2 regions of the Anaerosinus gibii genome follow, and region 1 is predicted to be linked to the other one. Evidence: a T-box and tRNA genes for the amino acid it is inferred to sense, from the RefSeq annotation. Region 1 holds a T-box; the other holds one or more tRNA genes.

Region 1 (11,839 bases):
GTTAAATTTACAGTAGACAAGCTTTTAAGCATAGTGTGACAACCTCCTGAATATCATATATGGTGAATAAAGTTAAAATAGGGAAGGATGTTGTAGTGTGCTTAAGTCTTTTGGTTTGATTTTAGCAATGAGCTTTATGGTGATATCTATAATGATACTACCTGTAGCTGCTGCTGAAATTACAAATCCAAGTATTGTAGTTAATATTCCAAGTCGTACGTTAACGATTTTTGCAGATGGAAAGGCTATAAAAGTTTATAATGTAGGGATTGGAACTAAAGAAAATAAGACACCTATAGGTGATTTTAATGTAAAGGCAAAAGAAAAAAATCCTATCTGGATAAAGCCGTTTCAAGAAAATGTTAATAGTTTAAAGGATAATAAGGAAGAATTAGTCATTATAGAATCGGGTCCAGATAATCCTTTAGGATATCGTTGGATTGAATTTGACGGGGTATATGGTATTCATGGGACGAATAAACCAGAATCTATTGGCGGATATGTATCTAATGGTTGTGTACGGATGGTTGAAGCTGACGTTGAAGATTTATATGAAAAAGTACAAATAGGTACTCCAGTCAAAATTACATATCAACGATTGATTATTTGTGAGGGCTTAGATGGAAACGTTAGTTTAAAAATTTATCCTGATGAATACGGTTGCCAAACGATAACGATGGATGGGATTAATAAACAACTTACTAGATATGGTTTAAACGGTTTTGTAGATAATGATAAGCTATATGAAGCCTTAGCTTATTCAAATGGTGAGCCGATGGTACTCGGTAAGTCATTTTCGATTTTAGTTAATGGAAAAAAGATAGATAAACGTGGTGTTCTACAAAATGGTATTTACTATCTACCAGTCATTCCAATTGCAATTGAGCAAAAAACAAATGTAGAATGGAATCCAGATACACAAAATTTGACTAGCTATTATGGAAATGCAAGAGGATTTGTGCGAGATAATATTTTATATATAAATAAAGATGATGTACATACGCTTTATGGATTGTATGCAAATTGGGATGCTGGGCGCAATATGATGAGAATTGAAAGTTGTAATGAACAATTTTAATTGTATTGAAGAAAGGGTAAATTCAAAGTGAATTTACCCTTTTTATCATATTTTAAAGGACTTTTCAAGTGAATAGCAAATGTTATAATGGTTATAGCTAAAATAAATATATAAAGTAAGAGGTTAAATGATGGGGTGGAAAAAGTGAAAAAATTTGTTGTAATAGATGGAAGTAGTTTTCTTTATCGCGCGTTTTATGCATTACCGTTGTTATCTACGGCAAGTGGGCAATACACAAATGCTGTCTATGGATTTGCTAGTATGCTGGTGAAATTAATTGGAGAGTTACAACCGGATCGATTAGTTATTGCGTTTGATAAAGGGAAAAAGACTTTTCGTAATGAATTGTTTAATGAATATAAAGCTACGCGTAAGCAAACACCGAGTGAATTATCTTCGCAGATTCCTCTATTGCATGAGTTAATTGAGGTTTTTGGTATAGCCTTAGTTGAAAAAGCTGGTTTTGAGGCTGATGATATTATTGGTACAATGGCAACAAGAGCGGCAAATGAAGGGCATGAGGTTATTGTAGTTACTGGCGATAAAGACGCCTTGCAGCTTATTGGTGGAAATATAAAAGTGATGTTGACGAAAAAAGGCATTTCTGAAATGGAGATTTTTGATGAGATTGCATTTAAAGAAAAATATGGATTAGAACCATTACAATTAATTGATTTGAAAGGATTAATGGGAGATAGTTCTGATAATATTCCGGGGGTTCCAGGTGTCGGAGAAAAAACAGCGACAAAACTATTGATGGAATATAACTCTTTAGAAAATGTTTTGGAGCATATTGATGATATTTCTGGCAAAAAATTAAAAGAGCGTTTAACAGAAAATCGTGAATTAGCAATTCTGTCGAAAAAATTAGCGACCATCGTTCGGGATATGGATATCGAATTTGATTTAGAATCATATAAAATTCAGCCTGACACTAAAAAAATAAGAGATTTTTGCAATCAATATGAATTTCGGAGTGTTTTGTCGCGATTAGATACTTTATTTCCTGGAGAAACGGATGACTTTGGGTTTGGTACAGTGGTTAGTGAATTGCCGGAGCCAGTATATTTGAAAAATAAAGAGGAAGTAGAAAGATTAATTCGATTGGTTCGTGCAGAAAGAAAATTCGTTTTTGCACCAGTTTTAGATGGTCGCATTCCGGAAATGAGTTTAAAAGGGCTAGCAGTCGTTACAGAAAATGGTGATAGTGCTTATATTGATAGTAAAATTGAAGGGTGGATGGATATCCTTGCACTGTTGTCGGATGCGACGATTTGTAAAATTACGCATGATTTAAAACCTATGTATCATGCTTGTCATCCTTTAAATATAACAATTGCAGGTAGTTTATTTGATACAATGTTAGCTGCGTACTTATTAGAACCGACAAATAACAATTATGATTTAGCAAGACTAATGGAACGTTATTTGGGAGAATATAATCAACCAGAAGATTTTGAGAATGAATGTATTTATGCAACTTGGTCGGCGTTGTGTATTCATGATTTATCTACAGTTTTGCATAGTAAATTACAAGAGAATGATTTAGAAAGCTTGTACGACGAAATTGAAATTCCCTTGGTAGAAGTTTTAGCCGCCATGGAAGGGGCGGGAATAAGTGTACATGCAGATAATTTACAGGATATGGCGCTAGAAATAGCGGAAAAAATAAAAGTTTTATTGAAAGAGATTTATGAATTAGCAGAGCAGGAGTTTAATGTAAATTCAACAAAACAGCTTGGTGAAATTCTTTTTGAAAAATTAGAATTGCCAATCATAAAGAAAACAAAACGCGGTTATTCTACGGATGTTGAAGTTTTAGAGTCTTTAGTGCATCATCATCCAATTATACGCAAACTTCTAGAATATCGTACATTAACAAAATTAAAATCAACGTATTTGGATGGACTAAGTGTATTAATTCATGAAAAAACAGGTAGAATTTATACTCAGTTTAATCAAATGGTAACTGCTACCGGTCGTTTGAGTAGCTCTGATCCGAATCTGCAAAACATTCCTGTAAGGACGGATGCAGGAAAGAGAATTCGTGAACTTTTTGTGCCAGGCGTCGGTTATGATTACTTATTATCTGCTGACTATTCACAAATTGAACTTAGAGTATTGGCGCATATGTCAGGTGATAAAAATTTTGTTGAAGCGTTTACACAAAATCAAGATATTCATACGCGTACTGCATCAGAAGTATTTGGTGTACCAATGGAAGAAGTGACAAGTGAATTGAGAAGTCGGGCAAAAGCCGTAAATTTTGGAATCGTATATGGGATTAGTGATTATGGTTTATCAAAGGATTTGGGAGTGACGAGGAAAGAAGCCGGTATTTATATCGAAAGTTATTTTACAAAGTGCCAAGGTGTAAAAGAATTTATTGATCAAATGGTGAAAGATGCCCATACACAAGGGTATGTCACAACTTTATTTGGACGAAAAAGGTATTTGCCGGAAATTAATAGTAGTAATTATAATCAACGCTCTTTTGCTGAACGTACAGCAATGAATACCCCAATACAAGGAACAGCCGCGGATATTATAAAAAAAGCGATGATTGATGCTTTTCATGAACTAAAGAAAAGAAATTTACGTAGTCGAATTTTGCTACAGGTACACGATGAGTTAGTCATTGAAACCGTAAAGGATGAAATGAAAATTGTATCTGAAATTTTGCGTAATTCTATGCAAGGTGTAGCAAAGCTTAACGTACCGCTTACCATTGATATTCATATGGGGGAAAATTGGGCGCAAGCAAAGTGATGGGAGGCGAGTAAAATGCCTGAAATGCCTGAAGTTGAAATTATTCGTAGAAACTTAGTAGATAGATTAAAAGGTAAAATGATTACCAATGTGGAAGTTTTGTTGTCTAGGTTAGTAAAGTGGCCTACGGTTGAAAACTTTGAGTCGATGATAATCGGTAGAACAATCGCAGATTTTAAACGCAGAGGGAAGTATCTATTATTGGAATTAGATAATAGTGATATGCTTGTTATTCACTTGCGAATGACAGGAAGATTATGTTACGTAAGTGAAGGCGATGAACGTGATGCATATACAAGAATTGTATTTCACTTAAATAATGGTGATGTATTGACCTATGCTGATACGCGTACTTTAGGGACTTTGTATGCGATAAAGAAAGATGAATTATGGCGAATTTCCGGACTTGCGAATATGGGGCCGGAACCGTTATCTGCTGAATTTACGATTGCTTATTTGCAAGAAGCCTTAAAATCAAATCGTGGGAAAATAAAATCTTTTTTATTGAATCAGAAATATATTGGTGGCTTAGGAAATATATATGTGGATGAGTGTTTAATTCTTTCCAAAATCCATCCGGAAAGAGTAGGTAATTCATTGGCTGTGGATGAAATTAACCAGCTACATGCAGCGATTAATCAAGTAATTGATGCTGGAATAAATGATGGTGGAACGACATTTAGAGATTATCGAAATGGAAATGGTGAAAAAGGTAGTCATCAAGAGAATTTGTTTGTTTATGGAAGGAATGGACTGCCATGTAGATTTTGTGGAAGTATTATCGAAAAAATTGAAGTCGGCGGGCGGGGTACGCATTTTTGTCCGCAATGTCAAAAATGAGGATGTGTAAGATGTTTATACTGGGGTTAACAGGTGGCATTGCAAGTGGAAAAAGTACAGTAAGCCGTATACTAAAAGAGTTGGGCGCAGACATTATTGATGCTGATAAGATAGCGAGAAATATTGTAGAACCACAAAAAGATGCTTGGAAAGAAATTGTTGCACATTTTGGTGAAGAAATATTGACTAAAAATAAAAGTATTGATCGAATTCGGTTAGGTAATATTATCTTTAATGATGAGAATGAGAAAAAGATCCTGGAATCAATTACGCATAAGTATATTAAATCAGAAATTGAGCATTGTTTAAGCGTATTAGAAGAGAAGCGGATAGAAGTCATTGTGCTTGATATTCCTCTTTTATTTGAGGTTGGTTGGGATAAAATGGCGGATGAAGTATGGGTTGTTTATGCAGATGAAAAAAATCAATTGAATCGATTGATACAGAGAAATAACTGGTCTAAAGAAGAAGCAAAAGCGAGAATTAACAGTCAAATGTCGCTAAAAGAAAAAGTAAAAAGAGCAAGTTTCGTTATTGATAATAATAAGGATATAGATTATACTAAAAAACAAGTTTCAAATCGCTGGAGATATTTGAGGGATGGATTGAAAGGAAACGATTAGATTTTTCATGGATAATCATTTGGTGTTACGTTATCAAGAGAAAAGCGGAGTGATGCGTTTGTCATCTTATAAAAAAATAAAGTGGCAGGCATTTTTGGGGATTTTAGTATGTTTTAGTTTTATTTGTTATGCTATTTTTCAAAGTGCATGGTTTCAAAAGAAAGTGTTTTATCCATATCCGTACCGTGAATTGGTTATTGATTATGCTGTCGAAAAAAAACTCGATCCTTTTTTAGTTGCAGGAGTCATTTTAAGTGAAAGTAAGTTTAATTTTCAAGCGCGCTCGCACAAGGGTGCGATGGGTTTAATGCAATTAATGCCGGAAACAGCAAAGTGGATAGCACAGCAAATGGAAGATGAAGATTTCACTTTGGCAGAGCTAGAGGACCCGGAAATTAATATTCGATTTGGTACTTGGTATTTATCATCACTGCATAAAGAGTTTGAAGGAAATGAAGTTTTAATGCTTGCCGCATATAATGCGGGGCGTGGCAATGTAAAAGAGTGGATGGAAAAATATCAATGGGATATGTCGTTTCAAGATGTGAAACAAATTCCGTTTAAAGAAACGCGTGAATATGTAACGAAAGTGTTAAAAAGCAAAAACAAATATAAAAGTTTGTATCAAGAATAAAAGGCTGAAGAATTTACAGCGTAAGCTGTGTTCTTCAGCCTTTTATTATGAATTCTTTTCTTTGGCTCGCTTTTCACGAATACCGCACCAAATGAACAAACAAAAACCAATACAAAACACGATTAAGCTTGTCCATTGCGCTGATTTTAGTCCGAGAATAAGATTGTTGTAATCTCCACGTAAATATTCTAAAAAGAAACGGGCTAATGAGTAGAGCATCGTATAAAGAATAAATACTTGACCTTTGGCATGTCTGATAGAACGGAAAATAAGAAGAAGTGCAAAAATGACGATGTCGATTTGTCCCTCCCAAATTTCTGCCGGCCATAAAGGTTGATTTCCATAAGTTTGGTAAGCAAGAGTCGTTGTTGGATAGATGATGCCAAAGGAGCTACCCGTTGGATGCCCGAAAGCATCTCCATTAAGTAAGTTTGCAATTCGTCCTAAAGCTTGTCCTAAAATAATTGCAGGGGCAATAATATCGGCGAGTGCCCAAGTGTCAATTTTGTAGTATCTTGTATACAGGATGCCTACAATTGAGCCGAGAACAACTCCACCTTGAATTGCCATTCCGCCCTGCCAAACATAGAAAAGTTCATTTAAATGGTGTTGATAATAACCCCAATCAAAGAAGAAAACATCCCATAATCTAGCACCTAAGATTCCGCCTAACCCACAATAAATTCCCATATCAATGATATGATTATGCCAGCGTCCATCTTGTTTAGCGAGAAAGTAGGCAACGCCTGTTGCTAAAATGATGCTCATGCTTAATACTAGTCCGTATGAGCGAATTGGAAAATCTCCAATAAAAAAAAGATATTGATGCATAGTGCCTCCGTTTATTCAATGACTTAACGAATTTTAAAATTATGTTATCGTCAAATCTATAATGATTTATGAAGTATATTATAGAAGAATTTATAACAATAATCAATTTTAGTAAAATAAAAAGTAATCCAAGGATTTTATCCATTAGGATTACTTTAAAAATATGTATTAGGGTTTAAGCATTTTTGATCCACTCTTCTAATTTGTTAATTAGTTCTTCGCGAATGTTGATGACATCGCTGCCATGCCACTCTTGACTTGTATCGTTGTCAAACCAAGCATCTTTTAAACTAAATCCATCAGACGGTGAAAGTTTTTCACAGGCTGCAGTAAGAATGCCGTCAAGCATACTTTGTTTTAAGCTTTTTCGTAATAGTTTTGCACCTGTTCTTTCTATAGTATTTACTTCTAGTTCATCCCCTAAACGGGAAATTTCTACACTGCTAAGCAGTTTATTTTGATTGCCTGCATCTAAAATTGCTTGTCTCGCTGCATTTACGGCTTGTGTGTGAGAAATATTATCGTCTAAAACATTTACTCTAACATTACCAATAATCAATTTGTACATAAACGCACCTCCCAATATTAAAGTTTATGCAACTTGCTTTTGAATAGAACTGGCTATGTACACATATGGAGTAAAGTGCTTATTTATTGATGAAAGTTGACTTTCTGCAGGTGAAAAGCTATAATGAACAAATGTATAGTATTTTACTAAAATTTTTTATCATTCGATGAAATAGAGTAGTAAACTTTATTTGCAGCACAGAAAGTTGGCGGGTGATGTGAGCCAATATGTAAAAAAGTTGAACTCGCTATGGAGATTCGGCTAATGGCCGACGCTGATTCGCGTTACAAGCATAAATGAGAGGACATCTAAGAGAGGTGTCAATCAGGGTGGTACCGCGATATAATCGTCCCTGGCAATATGCCAAGGGATTTTTTTATTTATTCAGGGACGACTAAAATTCGAATGGAGTAAAAGCTCCGCTGAATCAAGTCTACTTTACTTTGTAAATATTCAAGGAGGCACAAACGTGAACGAAAAATATTCTCCGCAAGAGATTGAGCGCAAATGGCAAGAAAAATGGTTAGAAAACAGTGCATTCAAAACAGAACTTGATAGACAGAAACCAGAATATTATGTACTTGAAATGTTCCCTTACCCATCAGGAAATTTACATATGGGGCATGTTCGTAACTATTCTATCGGTGATGTTATTGCTAGATATAAAGCAATGCAAGGGTTTAATGTACTTCATCCGATGGGGTGGGATGCATTTGGAATGCCGGCGGAAAATGCGGCAATTAAACATGGTGTACAGCCTGCTGAATGGACATTTAAAAATATTGAAAATATGCGTCGGCAACAACGTGAAATTGGACTTTCTTACGATTGGGATCGTGAAGTAGCGACTTGTACGCCGGAATATTATCGTTGGACGCAGTGGTTATTCTTATTGTTTTATGAAAAAGGATTAGCATATAAAAAGAAAGCGGCTGTGAATTGGTGCAATCAATGTAATACGGTATTGGCAAATGAGCAAGTTATCGATGGACAATGCTGGCGTTGTGATTCAGAAGTTGTAAAAAAAGAGCTGGAACAATGGTTCTTTAAAATTACTGATTATGCTGATGTATTGCTTGAAGATTTAAAAGAGTTAAAAGGTTGGCCGGATCGAGTAAAAACGATGCAGGAAAATTGGATTGGTCGCAGTGAGGGTGCAGAATTTAGTTTTGATGTTCCGTCAATCCAAGAGAAAATACCCGTTTATACAACTTGTCAACATACGGTATTTGGCGTAAGCTATGTCGTCTTGGCTGCAGAGCATCCAATGGTTGAAAAGTTGATTTCAGGTAAAGAAAACGAAGCACAAATCAGGGCTTTTATGGAGAAGGTACGCAACCAAAGTGAACTTGATCGTACTGCTACTGATGTTGAAAAAGAAGGCATTTTTACAGGGGAATATGCAGTAAATCCGTTCACTGGTGAACGTGTACCAATCTGGATTGCAAATTACGTATTATATGAATATGGTACTGGTGCAGTTATGGGTGTACCTACGCATGATGAGCGCGATTGGGCATTTGCAAATAAATATAATTTGCAAAAGAAAATTGTAGTAGTTCCAGAAGGAAAAACTTTAGTATTAGATGAGATGACAAATGCTTATACCGAAGATGGGGTTTTAGTTGACTCTGGTGAATTTACTGGAATGACAGTAGAAAAAGCAAAAGTTGCCATTTTAGATTGGTTAGAAAAAAATAATATTGGGAAACGTCGCGTAAACTATCGTCTTCGAGATTGGTTAGTTTCCCGTCAACGTTATTGGGGCGCGCCGATTCCTGTAATTTATTGTCCAGACTGTGGTGTTGTTCCTGTACCAAAAGAAGATTTGCCAGTAATGCTTCCAGCTAATGTGAATTTTGAAGCTGGTGCAGTGTCTCCATTAGCACAAGTTGAAGAATTTGTACATTGTACTTGTCCAAAATGTGGTGGGAAAGCACGTCGTGAAACGGATACAATGGATACGTTTATTTGTTCTTCCTGGTATTATATGCGCTACACCGACCCGAAAAATGAGAAAATGCCATTTGATAGTGAAAAAGCAAACTACTGGATGCCGGTAGATCAATATATCGGTGGAATTGAACATGCGATTTTACATTTACTCTATTCACGCTTCTTTACCAAAGTGTTAAAAGATGCAGGGTTAGTAAACTTTAATGAACCTTTCAAAAACTTACTTACCCAGGGAATGGTAATTAAAGATGGTTCAAAAATGTCGAAATCTAAAGGAAACGTTGTTTCTCCGGAAGAAATTATCGGCACATATGGTGCGGATACTGCACGTGTATTTATGTTGTTTGCTGCTCCACCGGAACGCGATTTGGAATGGAGCGATCAAGGGGTAGAAGGAGCGCATCGTTTCTTAGGCAGAGTATGGCGTATTGTTGATCATTTTGCAGCATCTGTAACGAAGGGCGAAGCTATATATGATGTAACTACGCTGACAAAAGTTGAAAAAGAGTTGCGCCGTGTTCTTCATACAACAATTAAAAAGGTAACTGAGGATGTTGGAAATCGATTTAACTTCAATACCGCAATTAGCTCAATCATGGAATTAGTCAATGCAATTTATACAGCAAAAGACAAAGGCGAAGCATTAAATGATAGTTTGATGCGCGAAGTTATTTCATCATTACTTCGTTTACTTGCGCCTTTTGCTCCACATATTACAGAAGAATTATGGAATGAAGTAATCAGTGAAGGCAGTGTTCATAAAGAAAAATGGCCTGAATATGATGCAGCAGCTACTGTTTTAGATGAGGTAGAAATAGTTCTGCAAATAAATGGCAAGGTTCGGGATAAAATTATTGTAGCTGCTGGTCTTGATGCAAAAGCTTTAGAAGAAAAAGCAATGCAACAGGATAAAGTACAAGCTGCTATTGATGGGAAAAAAGTTGTTAAAGTAATTTGTATACCAAATAAAATTGTGAATATTGTAGTAAAATAAAAATAAAAATAGCGAATTGCAAAATTATTGCAATTCGCTATTTTATTTTTAAGGATATTTAGATAAATTGTGCAGGTAAATGTTAAATTATGTAGAAATACCTTGATAATAACAATATCGGGGTGATAAATATGCCAATTTATCGGAAATCCATAGTTGTATTTCTTTTATTAGCATTGGTCATGGTCGGTGGAGGAATGTATGGTTACACAAAGCAAGAGGAGAGTATACCTTTAAGCAAAGGTGATTTATCAGAAACTCAAAAGAAGGAACAAATTGCTGTCTATGTTTGTGGTGGTGTCGTACGTTCTGGTGTTGTTTCTTTGGATGGAGGAGCAAGAGTAATTGATGCAGTGAATGCTTGTGGTGGTGCTTTACCCAATGCAGATGTAACAAAGATTAATATGGCAAAGTTACTTAAAGACGGTGAACAAATACAAGTTCCAATACAAGAAGAGGCACTTTCTGAACAAAACTTAACAGCAGAGCATACAAAAAAAGTAAATAATAAATCGAGCCAAACTAATAATTATGGGCTGGTTAATATTAATACAGCAGATCAAGCGGAATTAGATTCATTGCCGGGTGTTGGTCCGTCTACAGCGGCGGCAATTTTAGAATATCGCAAACAAATTGGCAGTTTTCAAAGCATTGAAGAGGTGAAAAAAGTAAGGGGAATTGGCGAAGCTAAATTTAAAAAGCTGGCGGATCGGATTACAATATGAATTATTTAGCTTTTACTAACGCTCTTATTGGTGGATTTATTTTAGGGATTTTTACAGTAACTCAGGTAAAAATCCCTTTTCTTATCCTGTATAGTTCCTTTTGTATTGCTTTATTTGGTTGTATTTATTTATATTGGAAAAATAAAAAATTGCTTCTTTATTTTGTATTGTTGCTATTTTTTATTGCGGGAATGATTCGTTGTGCGCAGGCAGATAGCATTGCCCCGAATGACATTAGCAATTTTGTTGATAAAACGCTGCAAGTGCAAGGTGAAGTTATAGAGATTCCACAAGAAAGAACGCTTGCGGGGAACAAGCGAAGTATGCATTATATTGTAGAGGTTCATACAGTAGAATTTGCGGGGGAGAAAGTACAGGTAAACGGAAACTTAAAAGTCTTTGCGTTGCAGGATAGCTCGCATACGATTGCGCATATTAGCGATTGTATTCGTTTTTCAGGGGAAATTAGAGAATTACATGGATATAATAATCCGGGAAGTTTAGATATAGTTGCGATGATGCAACGACAAGGGATTCGAGCAAATTGTAAAGCCGAAAAAAATACGGTGGAAATTCTTTCATCAGGACAAAACGCTTTTCTTAAATGGATTGAAAAATCCAGAACAGCAGTTCAGAATATGATGGAAGAAGCAATGCCCAAAGAAGATGCGGCAGCATTATTTGCAATGTTATTTGGCGGATATGATGGAATAAAAGAGGAACTAGCGCTAGCATTTACGGTGACAGGAATCGTTCATATTTTATCGGTGTCCGGTTCGCATATTTCTCTATTGGCAGGAACCGTACATATTATTGGGAAA
Region 2 (11,839 bases), 920 kb from region 1:
ATCCTCTTGATCCAATCGTTTAAGTAATGGTAAATCCTTAATAATACTTAACCCATACAACGCATGATTTACTGAAATTCTATCATTAAATGTTCGATAAACGGTATATTGATGAAACCGTCCAATATCATGAAAAAGACCAATCATTTTCGCTAATAATATATCATGTTCATTTAAATTTAAATATTTCGCCAATTCTCCGCTAATTTTCACAACATAATCCGTATGTTCCTCTTTACGTATAATATTCTCCTGAATGTCCGCATCATCTGTATAAAAGCTTTTAATATACTGCCTGACCCATTGCTGCATCTCTACCAATAAATTTTTCATAAAACAACCTGCCTTTTTCCATAAAATAAACCTTGATTAAGTTGTCTTTTTGACTTTATCTAAATCCTAGTCACTCACATTCAAAATCTTCGTCACGACTAACTCTCACTAGCTGAAAATGTAAATTTTATCACATTTTAACCATCTGATAAACCTAAAAATTTTTAGCCGATTCTATCTTAATATCAAAATGATAAATAATTCTTATTGAAGTATACCTCTAGATTATCTGTAAAACAATATATAAATAGAAAGAATCTCTTGAAATTAAATTTCTACATTTAAAATATTTATCTCTTTTCCACATTCTTTCTTTCCTTTTCAAATGATTAGTAGTATGCTAATGTAGTTAATTTATTTTAAAGAGTTCTAACTTAGAAAATTAAATTTTATTCTCTTCGAAAGGAGTCTTGTTATGGAATTATTATTGTTCTTTCTACTTGGATTAGGGGTAGGAACCTTTGGTACACTTGTCGGTATTGGCGGAGGGCTCATTCTCATTCCAATCTTTTTATTAGTTTTGCACTTTCCTGCCCAACAAGCAATTGGTACATCCCTTACAGTAGTATTTTTCAATGCGCTATCGGGAACTATCGCCTACATTAAACAAAAAAAAGTATATTATGATGCAGCCTTTCGTTTTGCATTAGCAACTCTTCCCGGCGCCTTTCTTGGCAGTTATTTAGCCGACTATTTTACAGGTACTACCTTTAATATGGTCTTTGGGGTATTCTTATTATTCATGGCTATACTCATGTATACAAAATCGTCCTCAAAAAAAGCGGCGGCGGATTTCGATAAAGAAACTTTTACTTACAACCGTATGCTAGGTATCATTATCAGTGCAGGTGTTGGTTTTCTATCTAGTATTTTAGGTATTGGCGGAGGAGTTATTCACGTGCCTCTTATGATTTACGCTTTAGGCTTTCCAACCCATGTCGCAACAGCTACCTCACACTGCGTTTTAGCCGTTTCTTCATTTACTGGCGTAATCTCACATTATATATTAAATCATATTTTAGTCGGTCCCGCACTCAGCATCGGCATTGGTGCAGTGATTGGTGCTCAAATCGGTGCAAAATTATCAAACAAAACAAAATCAAAAGTAATTATTATTTTACTATCTTGTGCGGTATTTGCTCTAGGGGTAAGATTGATTATATCCGCATTATAAAAAAGTGCCCTTAATCACAAAAATCAGAAGAACTCGTTATCTTCATATGAATTTTAACAAGTTCTTTTTTTTCTTTTTTTGAATTCCATATTCATCATCTACTGCATAAAATAAAGTAACTAAGTAGAATTTATCCAAGGACTAATTCGCTTTAGGACTCTCAGATTCTCTAAACTGGAGTTACACCACAGGGCGCGAATGAGTGACTAAGTCTCTGGATAAGGACGACTAAATTCAGATGAAGTAAAAACTCACCCTGAATCAAGTCTACTTTATAGCTTTACAAGGAGTGATGACTATGCCATCTAAAGATAATCCAGAACTCATTGACTATAATGAAAACGATTTAAGAGAGAATGACCGTCAATTTTTCGGTTTTTTTCCTCTCACCTTAGGTACACTTGCTGCCGCTTCGCTATTCAATAATTTTGGTTGTCGGCCAGTTTCGTTTCATCATCATTGGCGCGACTATTACACCTGCTCACCAAAATATGTTTGCAAACCAGTCCCATACTATCCATAACATCTCCATCTTATAAAAATAAAAACTGCCTTTAGGCAGTTTTTATTTTTATAAGATAACGTACCAATGTAATTAACAGACTCCGTTAGCTATCAGATAAAACTTTTAGCGTAAACAAACTAATTTCAGCTGGACAACCTAAGCGAAATGGAAACCAACTTCCGGCGCCAGTACTTACATACCCATACATTTGCTCCTTTTGATACATTCCGCGCATATACTTATACCGAACTGGTAAAAGAGGTTGTCTTCCAATAGCCACCTGACCACCATGGGTATGCCCAGTTAACGTTAAATCTATATTTTTCTCATACGCATAGTCTATAACAACGGGATGATGGCTCAATAATATTTTTGTCGAGTTTTCCGTAACCCCCAATAAGGCTAAATCTAGCATTTCTTTACTTTTTACAATCTGTTCATTTGCCGTTTCACTCCAAGGATAATCAATGCCTAATAAATAAACAGGTTTTTTACTATTAATAAGTAGTGTGTTTTTATTCCTCAATACTTTAACTTCACTATGCTGAAATGCTGTTTCTAATTTAGGGAAATTGCGAAAATATTCATGATTTCCCCACGAAAAATAAATTCCGTAACGAAATTTAGAAATATATCCATTTAAAACTTCAATCAAGGCATCAATCATTTTTACATCATCAATCAAGTCACCGGTAATAACAACTACATCTGCACCTTTTTTATATAACAGTTCAAGAATCTGTGATAATTTTTCAACAGAAAAAAATAATCCAATATGTGCGTCACTAATCTGTCCTATCTTTAATCCATCATTTTGAACGTCTAAATTTTTAATTAAAATGTCATGTTCTAAAAACTCTACTTTTTCTCCGCCCAAGAAAGTACCATATCCACTTAACCCAAATGATATAATAGGCAAAGAAACCGCCGCCCCTTGTATAAATTTTCGTCTACTTAAATCTATAGCATCATTCTCTTTAAGCAAATTCCGCAAATAAACTCGCTTTATCCCATGATAAAAAGGTAGCATAAACAGCCCTATTAATTGCCCCATAAACCAAAGAATCGTTATTTGGCTGAGCAACCCTTGAAAAGGAAATACATCCAGCTTTCCTCTTGTCAATATTATTCCACCTACAGCAATAATATTGATTAACCAAAAAAACGACTTTAATGTTTTATTCCGATAACAGGGGAAAACTTTACATAATAAAGTAATAAATAAATACGCAATTCCAAGCGCTATCCCAATTAGAATTCCAATGAAATAAATTGACGGTCCGTTCACAATAGCCTCCATTTTTACAACATATTATTATCAGTTTATCCGATAACTATCCCGCTCTACGACTCCTAACTTCTATAAATAGGAGCTATACCCTACAAATAACTAACTTTCTGGATAAGGTCTGCTAAGATTCAAATGGAATGAAAACTCCACTTGAATCAAGTCTTACTTTATATTATGTACAAATCATTTATTTTTAATATTAAGTGTAAAAAAAGAGAATCGACGACTGCCGATTCTATAAATAACATATGTTTATTTTTATAATTTTTTATTTATTATACCTTATACCTCGCCGCGTAAATGAGCCAGTTCAGCCTGCTTCTCACAATAATACCATCTTATCGATTTCCCGATAGCACAACGGACTGCATCCAGTTTACCTTGCAAAGCAAGCTTTTTTAACCTACTTGCATCAAACCCACTGACTGATAAATAACTTGCGGAAATGAATCCATGACTCTTCAAAAGATTACGATAGCTGGCGCTATCCTTGCGGTCCATTTCAATGCTTTTTATTGCCATACTGCTCCCCCCATCATATAAATCATGAGATACCAATATAGCCCATTTACTTTAGGTACGCCTATATTATACAACAAAAATATTTATTTGTACACTACTTTTCTCTTTATTTGTAAATTCTTTTAAAAAATACTATATACTATTAAAATTATTCTTTAATTTTTCTTTGCTATCCCTAAAGAAAAAGCAATGTGATTACAAAATATCACATTGCTTATATTTCTATCTAAATCTTTCTACATATTCTTTTAAATCATTTGCGCCCTTTGTGACCGTTTCTAAACTAGAAGTAATTTCTTCTGTAGATGCAGCTTGTTCCTCACTAATTGCACCTGTTCCTTCAATTGCACGTGCAATCGAAGATACAGCCTGGCTCATTTCGTGCAAAGTTTTTTGAATTCTTTTCGTTGCTTCCTGCGATTGTTCAGCTAATTTACGCACTTCTTCTGCAACTACAGCAAAGCCTCTACCTTGTTCTCCTGCTCTAGCAGCCTCAATTGCCGCGTTTAAACCCAATAAATTAGTTTGTTGAGCAATCGTATTAATATAATCAATTACTTGCGTCGTTTCATTATTTTTTACCATTAACTCATTTGCTAATTTGATTGCCTCTTGCCCAGCTTGTGCCAATTCAGTTGCACTCATTGCAACTTGCTCTACAGCAATATAAGCCTGCTCCGTTGAAGTTGCAAGGTTTTCAACAGTACTAATCAAATCGTTATTGTCTCCCGTATCAATCCCTGAACTTAAAGTTCCTATAACCTTTTTATCTTTTCCATAAATCGGAGTAAAAACTGTCTTTATAGGATAACCATAAACTTCTTTAGGTATATCTTCAAAAGTTTCTTTTCCTGAATCAATACATTTCGCAATTGTTGGAATCCCCGCAATCGGTTTACCAGCCGGCAAATCAAGTTCGAAATTTTTCGCGCGATGATAACCAAGGTATTCCTTTAAGTCTGTTAACCCAACAGCCATATCTTCACGAACAATTTTATTCATATAAGGAAGAACAATCTTAAACGCCTCCAAAATCTCCTCATTTGAATACTGCTTTTTCTCTCCTACCTCCATTTGAATTCCTCCTCCATATTCTCCTCATCTCTATATACTGGAAACTCTTTATCAAACGAATATAACTAAGTATGTATATTTGGGGCATCAAAGTACTATTCTTTATTTCGTTGTTAATTGTAAAATTCCCTCTTTTTTCATATCGATATCGTCTACATTTTATTACTAAAAAACAAAAAACCTACATCATTGTAGGTTTTATTCTCTATCTGGTGCGGCCGAGAGGATTTGAACCTCCACGAGATTGCTCTCACTAGCGCCTGAAGCTAGCGTGTCTGCCGTTCCACCACGACCGCATTACGTATTTATTTATAAATAAAAAACACCATCTTACTAACGTAAAATGGTGCCGAGGACCGGAATCGAACCGGTACGGATATTTCTATCCGCGGGATTTTAAGTCCCGTGCGTCTGCCAGTTCCGCCACCCCGGCATAACATTTTGGAGCGGGTGATGAGAATCGAACTCACGTGACTAGCTTGGAAGGCTAGGGCTCTACCATTGAGCTACACCCGCATATTAAAATTAATGGAGCTGGCGAGAGGAATTGAACCCCCAACCTGCTGATTACAAGTCAGCTGCTCTACCAATTGAGCTACACCAGCAAACTTAACCGCTCAGTTATATTATCATATATCATTTACTTTGTAAAGGCTATTTTATATATTTTTTTATTCTTGTAACTATTTCTATAAGGATTTATAATTATACTAAATAGAAGGCAGGTGATTTTATATTGCATGTCTAAAGATAGAATTTGTTGCAGTTATGTTTTCCACGGGCAACAAAGACTCAAAGATCGTATTGAAGTTATTATCCTTGCTGAAAGCTACGGATATTGAAAAAGGAGACTAACTATGAATCTGCCAAAACCAATCTTACAAAAGATTGTACAATGTATAATCGTTGGTATTTTAACTATTGTCATCGCTGTAGGAATTATAAATTACAAAAATAATCAGCCCTCGCCTCAAAATCCAGCTACTTCTCCCCAAACAGAAACCTATAATAAATAAAGTTAATAAAAGCACCCTAAAAGTTAGGCATGATATAGCTAACCTTTTAGTGGTGCTTTTTATTATTTAAAATAAATTTAAGACATAAAACCTTAGAATTTTGCAACTTGTATTCTTTAAGTATTATAAATTAGAAAATTGTTATGTACATGCAGAATTCCAGAAAATAAAATATTTTATATTTCTTTTTCAAATGCTTTATTTATTTCTTCAAAAGAGTCTAATATTGCTGTTATCCATCTATTCCCGATAGGAATCTCTACTATACTTTCAGTGCTGCTACTATCTTTACAAATAATTGAAGCCTTTGTTGCTTTATTGCATTCTATCCAAAACTTTAATTTAGGAAAAATATCTGTATCATTAAGACACCGCCCTGTTAAATCAGTAAAAATAATCATTTTTTTCATCTCCCCATATAACTTTCTAACAAAAACAAATATTTCTTATTAGCTTCTGGACTACTCTAGATAAATATTAATTTCTACTTTACCTCTCTAAATATTTAAATATTTGTACGCCTGCCATATTTGTTTTAAGTTGAGATGTCCCTTATTTTCATTTTTAAACTAACAATCGTATCTACAAATTCTTTACTCATTTTACACTTAAACTTAAGTTATTTTTTCATATTCTACAATATTATTACAATTCCTTCTAAACTTTCATATAAACGACATTTTTTCTTTCTTTTCCCTTGAGAATTTCAAAAAATACATAATTACAAGATAAATTGATAAAATTTTCAGAAAATTAACCTTCTACGTATCAAAAAAGTAAAATATTTTATAGAGTTAAAAATAATAGTTGAATAAAAATAAAATTGCCATCAGCTTAAATGGTAAATCTAAGTTGGTGGCAATTTTATTCATTTCGACAGGTCATTTATATACTATTACCATATTATTAATAACGAATCAAATATAATTGCTCTTTTACTTTCGATTCATTTTATTATTAATTAAGTTATTAAGGAGAAACCTACTATAGCTTCATCCTTTATAAGCTTGAAAAGTCTTTAAAATATGTTCGGCTTCTTCAGGGAAATCATTTTGAATTGCACTTAGGTACATAAAGATACTCCCTTGATACTTCAGTGAATCTCCAAATACAATTATCTCATAGCAACTGCGAATTACATTGATTAGACAATCCTCAAAATGATCTTCTTCACACGATTTACATTGTCGTAAAATATGGGCTATTGCATCTAAAGCCGCATCATTATCGAATGAACGCAAATCATGCGGAATAGTTTCTACCCCATTCTGAACAAAAGTCATTTTAGTTTTTAAAGAATCCTTAATACAAGCCTTCGTATAGCCAATCAAACAGTTTTTATCCTTACATACTCCACAAAATTCTTCCGTTAAACAATTCTGCTCAATATCCCTTAATAATAGATTATAATTTACCTCTGTATATGAAACACCCATTTTTTATCCTCCTTACTATATACTCTTCTTTTACTATAATACCAAATAATACGAATTACAAGTTAATAATTATTATTAAGATGAATTATTTATATATATTATATTTTCTTGACTTATAGTTTACTCTAAGTAATATACTTTTAAATAAAATGATAAGATAATAATGGAGGTATTAAAATGAAGGTATTATTAGTGAATGGAAGTCCTCATGAAAAAGGTTGTACTTATACCGCATTAGCAGAAATTGCAACTACATTAGAAAGTGAAGGTATTGAAACACAAATTTTCTGGCTTGGTATAAAACCACTCTCCGGCTGCATTGCTTGTAAAACCTGCGCTAAAATTGGCAAATGTGTCTTTAATGATAAAGTTAATGAATTTTTAGCGATTGCCAATAATTTTGATGGATATATATTTGGTTCTCCTGTACATTGGGCAGCTGCAAGTGGTGCAATAACCTCTTTTATGGATCGCATATTTTACGCAGCTAATTGTTCTGGGCAAAAAATATTTTATCTTAAACCCGCCGCAGCTATTGTATCTGCTCGTCGTGCAGGAACAACAGCTGCATTTGACCAATTAAATAAATATTTTACTTTAATGCAAATGCCAATTATCGCTTCACAATATTGGAATATGGTACACGGTGCAAAGCCTGAAGATGTCAAAAAAGATTTAGAAGGGTTACAAACCATGCGGACTTTGGCGAGAAATATGGCATTCTACTTGAGATGCAAAGAAGCTGGGTTAAAAGCGGGTGTGCCTCTTCCAACTCAGGAAGTCGGCATTTATACAAATTTTATTCGTGATTGATCTTAACTGAACTGCCTTCGTTCTAAAGGTAGCTATACAAAAACGCCCAAATATTTTATTATACTGGGCGTTTTTATTCTCTCTATATTTTATTTATCCAACTACGATTCCAAAATATAAATGAATTGCAATCATTATATGAAAGATACCCGTTGATTTATTGGCTTACATAAATACACTACACCTTCATCTTTTTCACTAACCTCTTGCAAAAACTACTTATCACTTGGAGTTAAATTTAACACAAAACTTTTTTATCACTCAAGGTGTTTCCTTTAGTTTTAATGGAAAGAATTCTCACTACAATCCATTTGTTTTCCTCTTTTACTAAATTTATATTGTGCATCTACTCCTTCTAATAATTCTTTTAGAAATGGATATAGCTCATATATATTTGAAACTAGCTGATAATACACCCACTGTCCTTTTTTTTCCGCATCAATTAGCCCAACCATTCTAAGTCTTCCTAATTGCTTTGATGTGGCAGACTGAGAAATCGGTAAAATATTTTCAATTTCACAAACACATTTACTCCCACTCATTAAATAACATAGAATAGCTAAGCGATTTTGATCTGCCAACGCTTTTAGGACATCTACATATTTCATCTCATCACTTCCAATGTGTATAATTCTAGTAAGGATATAGCATTTACAGCTATATCCTTACTTTTTCTATTTCAATAAATCTAACAAATGTTCCCCTTTAATTTCTTCGCTTTTCCAAGGAATAATTGCAAAATTTCCTTTTGAAATCTCATTTACTTTATTTATCCACGGGATTTCTCCCATAGCTTTTGTTTTTAATAATGGACTTTTAGTACCTGTTTTTAACATACTATGATTGATTATCCACCATTTATTATGAATTCCTGCACGTTTCAAATCCGCTTGCAAACGCATCGCTTCATAGACTGGTGTTGCCTCTGCTAATGTTACAATGACAACGGCAGTCTCTTTTTCATCTCTCAATCTCGGCAAGAGGTTTCTTACCGATTCAGGGATATCCCCATGCGTCCTTTCTACTTCCTTGTGATAGCTTTGCGATGCATCTAACAGTAATAAGGTATGCCCCGTTGGTGCAGTATCTATGACAACGATTTCTTCATCTGCTTTTTCCACTATTTCAGCAAAGGCTCTAAACACTGCAATTTCCTGTGTACATGGGGAGCGTAAATCTTCTTCTACATAAGCGAGGTCATCTTCTGACATTGTTTCCCGTGCTTTTCCTAGTACTTCCTCTTGATATTTTTTTAATGCTAAGTTTTCATCTATTTTACTTATTGTGAGTTGTTTTGTATCTTGAATAACAAATTTTAAATGATCCGCTGGATCTGTCGTTGTTAAATGGACTTTTGCTCCATGGCTAGAAAGCCCCATTGCAATCGTAGCCGCTAGCGTTGTCTTGCCAACGCCACCTTTCCCCATAGTAAAAACCACACGCTTTTTAGAATGATACAGATCATCAATAAAATTCTTCAAGGATGATGGATTTTCTTTATGCAAAGTATAATTTACAGAATCTAAAGTATCTTCTTTTAACATTTTTCTAATATTATTGATACCAGTTAAATGATATGACCTAAGTGGAATCATATACGTAGCTAATTCGCAGATTTCCTTTGGAATAATTTCTAATGCTGCTTCTTGTTTTCTGTACACTCCTTCTGCAACTTTATCATTTTCTATATCAGGCAGATAAACGCCATTGATAATTAAACATTGATTTTTAACACCAAGTTCTTTTAACTCCATAGATGCTCTAGCTGCCTCTTTTAGTGGTGTATCATCGGGTCTTGTCACTAAAATCAAGGTTGTCATTTCAGGATTTGCTAACATTTTTACTGCCTGTTTGTAAATCTCTTTGCGCTCTTCAAGCCCAGATAATTGACCTAAACAAGAAGCACCATGTGTACTTTCACTAATAAAATTGCTCCACGCGGATGGTAGTTGCAACATCCTAAGTGTATGTCCTGTAGGTGCTGTATCAAAAATAATGTAATCGTATTCTTTTTGCATTGCTTGATCGGTAATAAAGTTCGAAAATTCATTAAATGCTGCAATTTCTACTGTACAAGAACCAGAAAGTTGTTCTTCCATATTTTTAATGATACTTTCTGGCAACTTTCCTTTATATGGGGCAATAACTGATTCACGATATGCTTTCGCTGCTGCCTCTGGATTTAAATTTGCAACTACAAGGTTCGAATTTTCCTGAATCGGTGTTCCTTCGCTTGATAACTCTATTCCAAATACATCTTGCAAGTTTGATGCAGGGTCAGTACTCACTAAAAATATCTTTTTCCCTTGGTCGGCTAATGTTAATGCTGTCGCACAAGCTACAGATGTTTTTCCTACGCCACCTTTACCGGTAAAAAACAAGTATTTTGTTAGTGAAATTTTATCTATCTCAAATTGCTTATACACTCGCTTATCCTCCTAAAAATTTTTAACAACAGCCTTTTCCGCCACAGCACCCACTAGACTTTTTATGCTTTGCCATCTTTGCAAACTCCTCTTCTGGCAGACCCGTCCATTTAGAAAATTCTTCATTTGTCGGATATTTTCCACTTTTAACAATTTCGCCATCTACCATAGTAATTGGTAAAGCCTTTTCATTGTACTTTGTTAGCATCTCGCTTACTTTAGTATGATTGATAAACGCCTGTGGATTGCTTGCTAATCCATAACGCGTAATTTTTATTCCTTTTTTCTCAATATTATGAATGACTGTCGCAACTCTAAGTAATTCTTTATCCACACTCGGACCACATACTCCTGTTGAACAACACATTGCAGGATCAAAAATTTCAATTTTACTCATAGTAAAAACTCCTTTTTATATTAGCTACACGCTAATTTATTTCCAATCTGTATATGACTATATTGTAATATATTCATATACGGAGTAAGTTGTTCTGATTTATATTTTTTCAGATCAAAATTTTTGATGTATTTTGTAAAAATTATATTTACAAAATAAAAAAGAACCTCAATCATCTGAAGTTCTTAAAAATACTAGGAGTGTCACTGAGTCCGATACAATTAATTTGTAATCTAAAAAGCAACCTCCTCCAACCCGTTATATGCTTATTTATCCTCTTTTTATTTTCCTACTTTTAGCTCGGCACCAATCCATATCATAACAGGAATAAGCATCTGAAAGAACAAAATATAAATTTGATAGACGTCCAAAAATTTTAATAAATCCATTATACTATTAAACCCTAAAATACTTATTACTAAAACACTTATACTCAGGATGAATAAAATTAATCCCTCATTTCTATTATCAAATAAACATTTCACTCCTTTTACTGCTGCCGATAGACAAATTGATATTTTAGCAATACATGCTAATAGAAAATTGAAAAAAATAATCATTTCAATTCTTGAAAGAAAATCACCAATGCTGATCAATCTCGCTACAGTATAGATTGGGAAATAAGAACTTTCCAACATAGGAATACCTAAAACCATAGCACTAATTAAAAATATAGCGATAAAGATTATCATGGCAATAAAAAAGCCAAAAAAATAAATCATATAAGGATTTTCACGATTTCTAATAAAATCTTCAAATGTTAAAAATAATATTGTTCCGATAAAAGTAGTCGAAAGAATCTTTAAACTTGCCTTTACAATGTCAATTGTACTATGTTCAAAAATTGGTAAA

Evidence for each region. A T-box is a leader RNA that pairs with one kind of tRNA and senses whether it is charged. The one in region 1 lies ahead of leuS (leucine--tRNA ligase), so its partner is inferred to be a tRNA-Leu.
Region 2: it encodes a tRNA-Leu, which carries the amino acid that the T-box ahead of leuS (leucine--tRNA ligase) is inferred to sense. The anticodon was not compared.

What each region holds. Positions count from the first base shown of each region.
Region 1 covers NZ_CP120678.1:1,543,535-1,555,373, reverse strand. Annotated here, with positions in the region: gene P3F81_RS07470 (two-component system sensor histidine kinase NtrB) at 1-16, shown strand, start outside; gene P3F81_RS07465 (L,D-transpeptidase) at 98-1,078, shown strand; gene polA (DNA polymerase I) at 1,223-3,847, shown strand; gene mutM (DNA-formamidopyrimidine glycosylase) at 3,863-4,687, shown strand; gene coaE (dephospho-CoA kinase) at 4,699-5,310, shown strand; gene P3F81_RS07445 (lytic transglycosylase domain-containing protein) at 5,333-5,944, shown strand; gene lgt (prolipoprotein diacylglyceryl transferase) at 5,990-6,775, opposite strand; gene P3F81_RS07435 (hypothetical protein) at 6,951-7,343, opposite strand; T-box leader at 7,501-7,700, shown strand; gene leuS (leucine--tRNA ligase) at 7,813-10,293, shown strand; gene P3F81_RS07425 (ComEA family DNA-binding protein) at 10,425-11,018, shown strand; gene P3F81_RS07420 (DNA internalization-related competence protein ComEC/Rec2) at 11,015-11,839, shown strand, end outside.
Region 2 covers NZ_CP120678.1:624,087-635,925, reverse strand. Annotated here, with positions in the region: gene P3F81_RS02975 (HD domain-containing protein) at 1-333, opposite strand, end outside; gene P3F81_RS02970 (sulfite exporter TauE/SafE family protein) at 749-1,507, shown strand; gene P3F81_RS02965 (hypothetical protein) at 1,806-2,030, shown strand; gene P3F81_RS02960 (metallophosphoesterase) at 2,116-3,300, opposite strand; gene P3F81_RS02955 (hypothetical protein) at 3,586-3,825, opposite strand; gene P3F81_RS12935 (methyl-accepting chemotaxis protein) at 4,048-4,899, opposite strand; tRNA gene P3F81_RS02945 (tRNA-Leu) at 5,110-5,195, opposite strand; tRNA gene P3F81_RS02940 (tRNA-Leu) at 5,244-5,332, opposite strand; tRNA gene P3F81_RS02935 (tRNA-Gly) at 5,342-5,415, opposite strand; tRNA gene P3F81_RS02930 (tRNA-Thr) at 5,429-5,504, opposite strand; gene P3F81_RS02925 (hypothetical protein) at 5,757-5,915, shown strand; gene P3F81_RS02920 (hypothetical protein) at 6,092-6,316, opposite strand; gene P3F81_RS02915 (hypothetical protein) at 6,908-7,351, opposite strand; gene P3F81_RS02910 (flavodoxin family protein) at 7,529-8,164, shown strand; gene P3F81_RS02905 (ArsR/SmtB family transcription factor) at 8,446-8,772, opposite strand; gene arsA (arsenical pump-driving ATPase) at 8,839-10,590, opposite strand; gene arsD (arsenite efflux transporter metallochaperone ArsD) at 10,613-10,987, opposite strand; gene P3F81_RS02890 (GerAB/ArcD/ProY family transporter) at 11,269-11,839, opposite strand, start outside.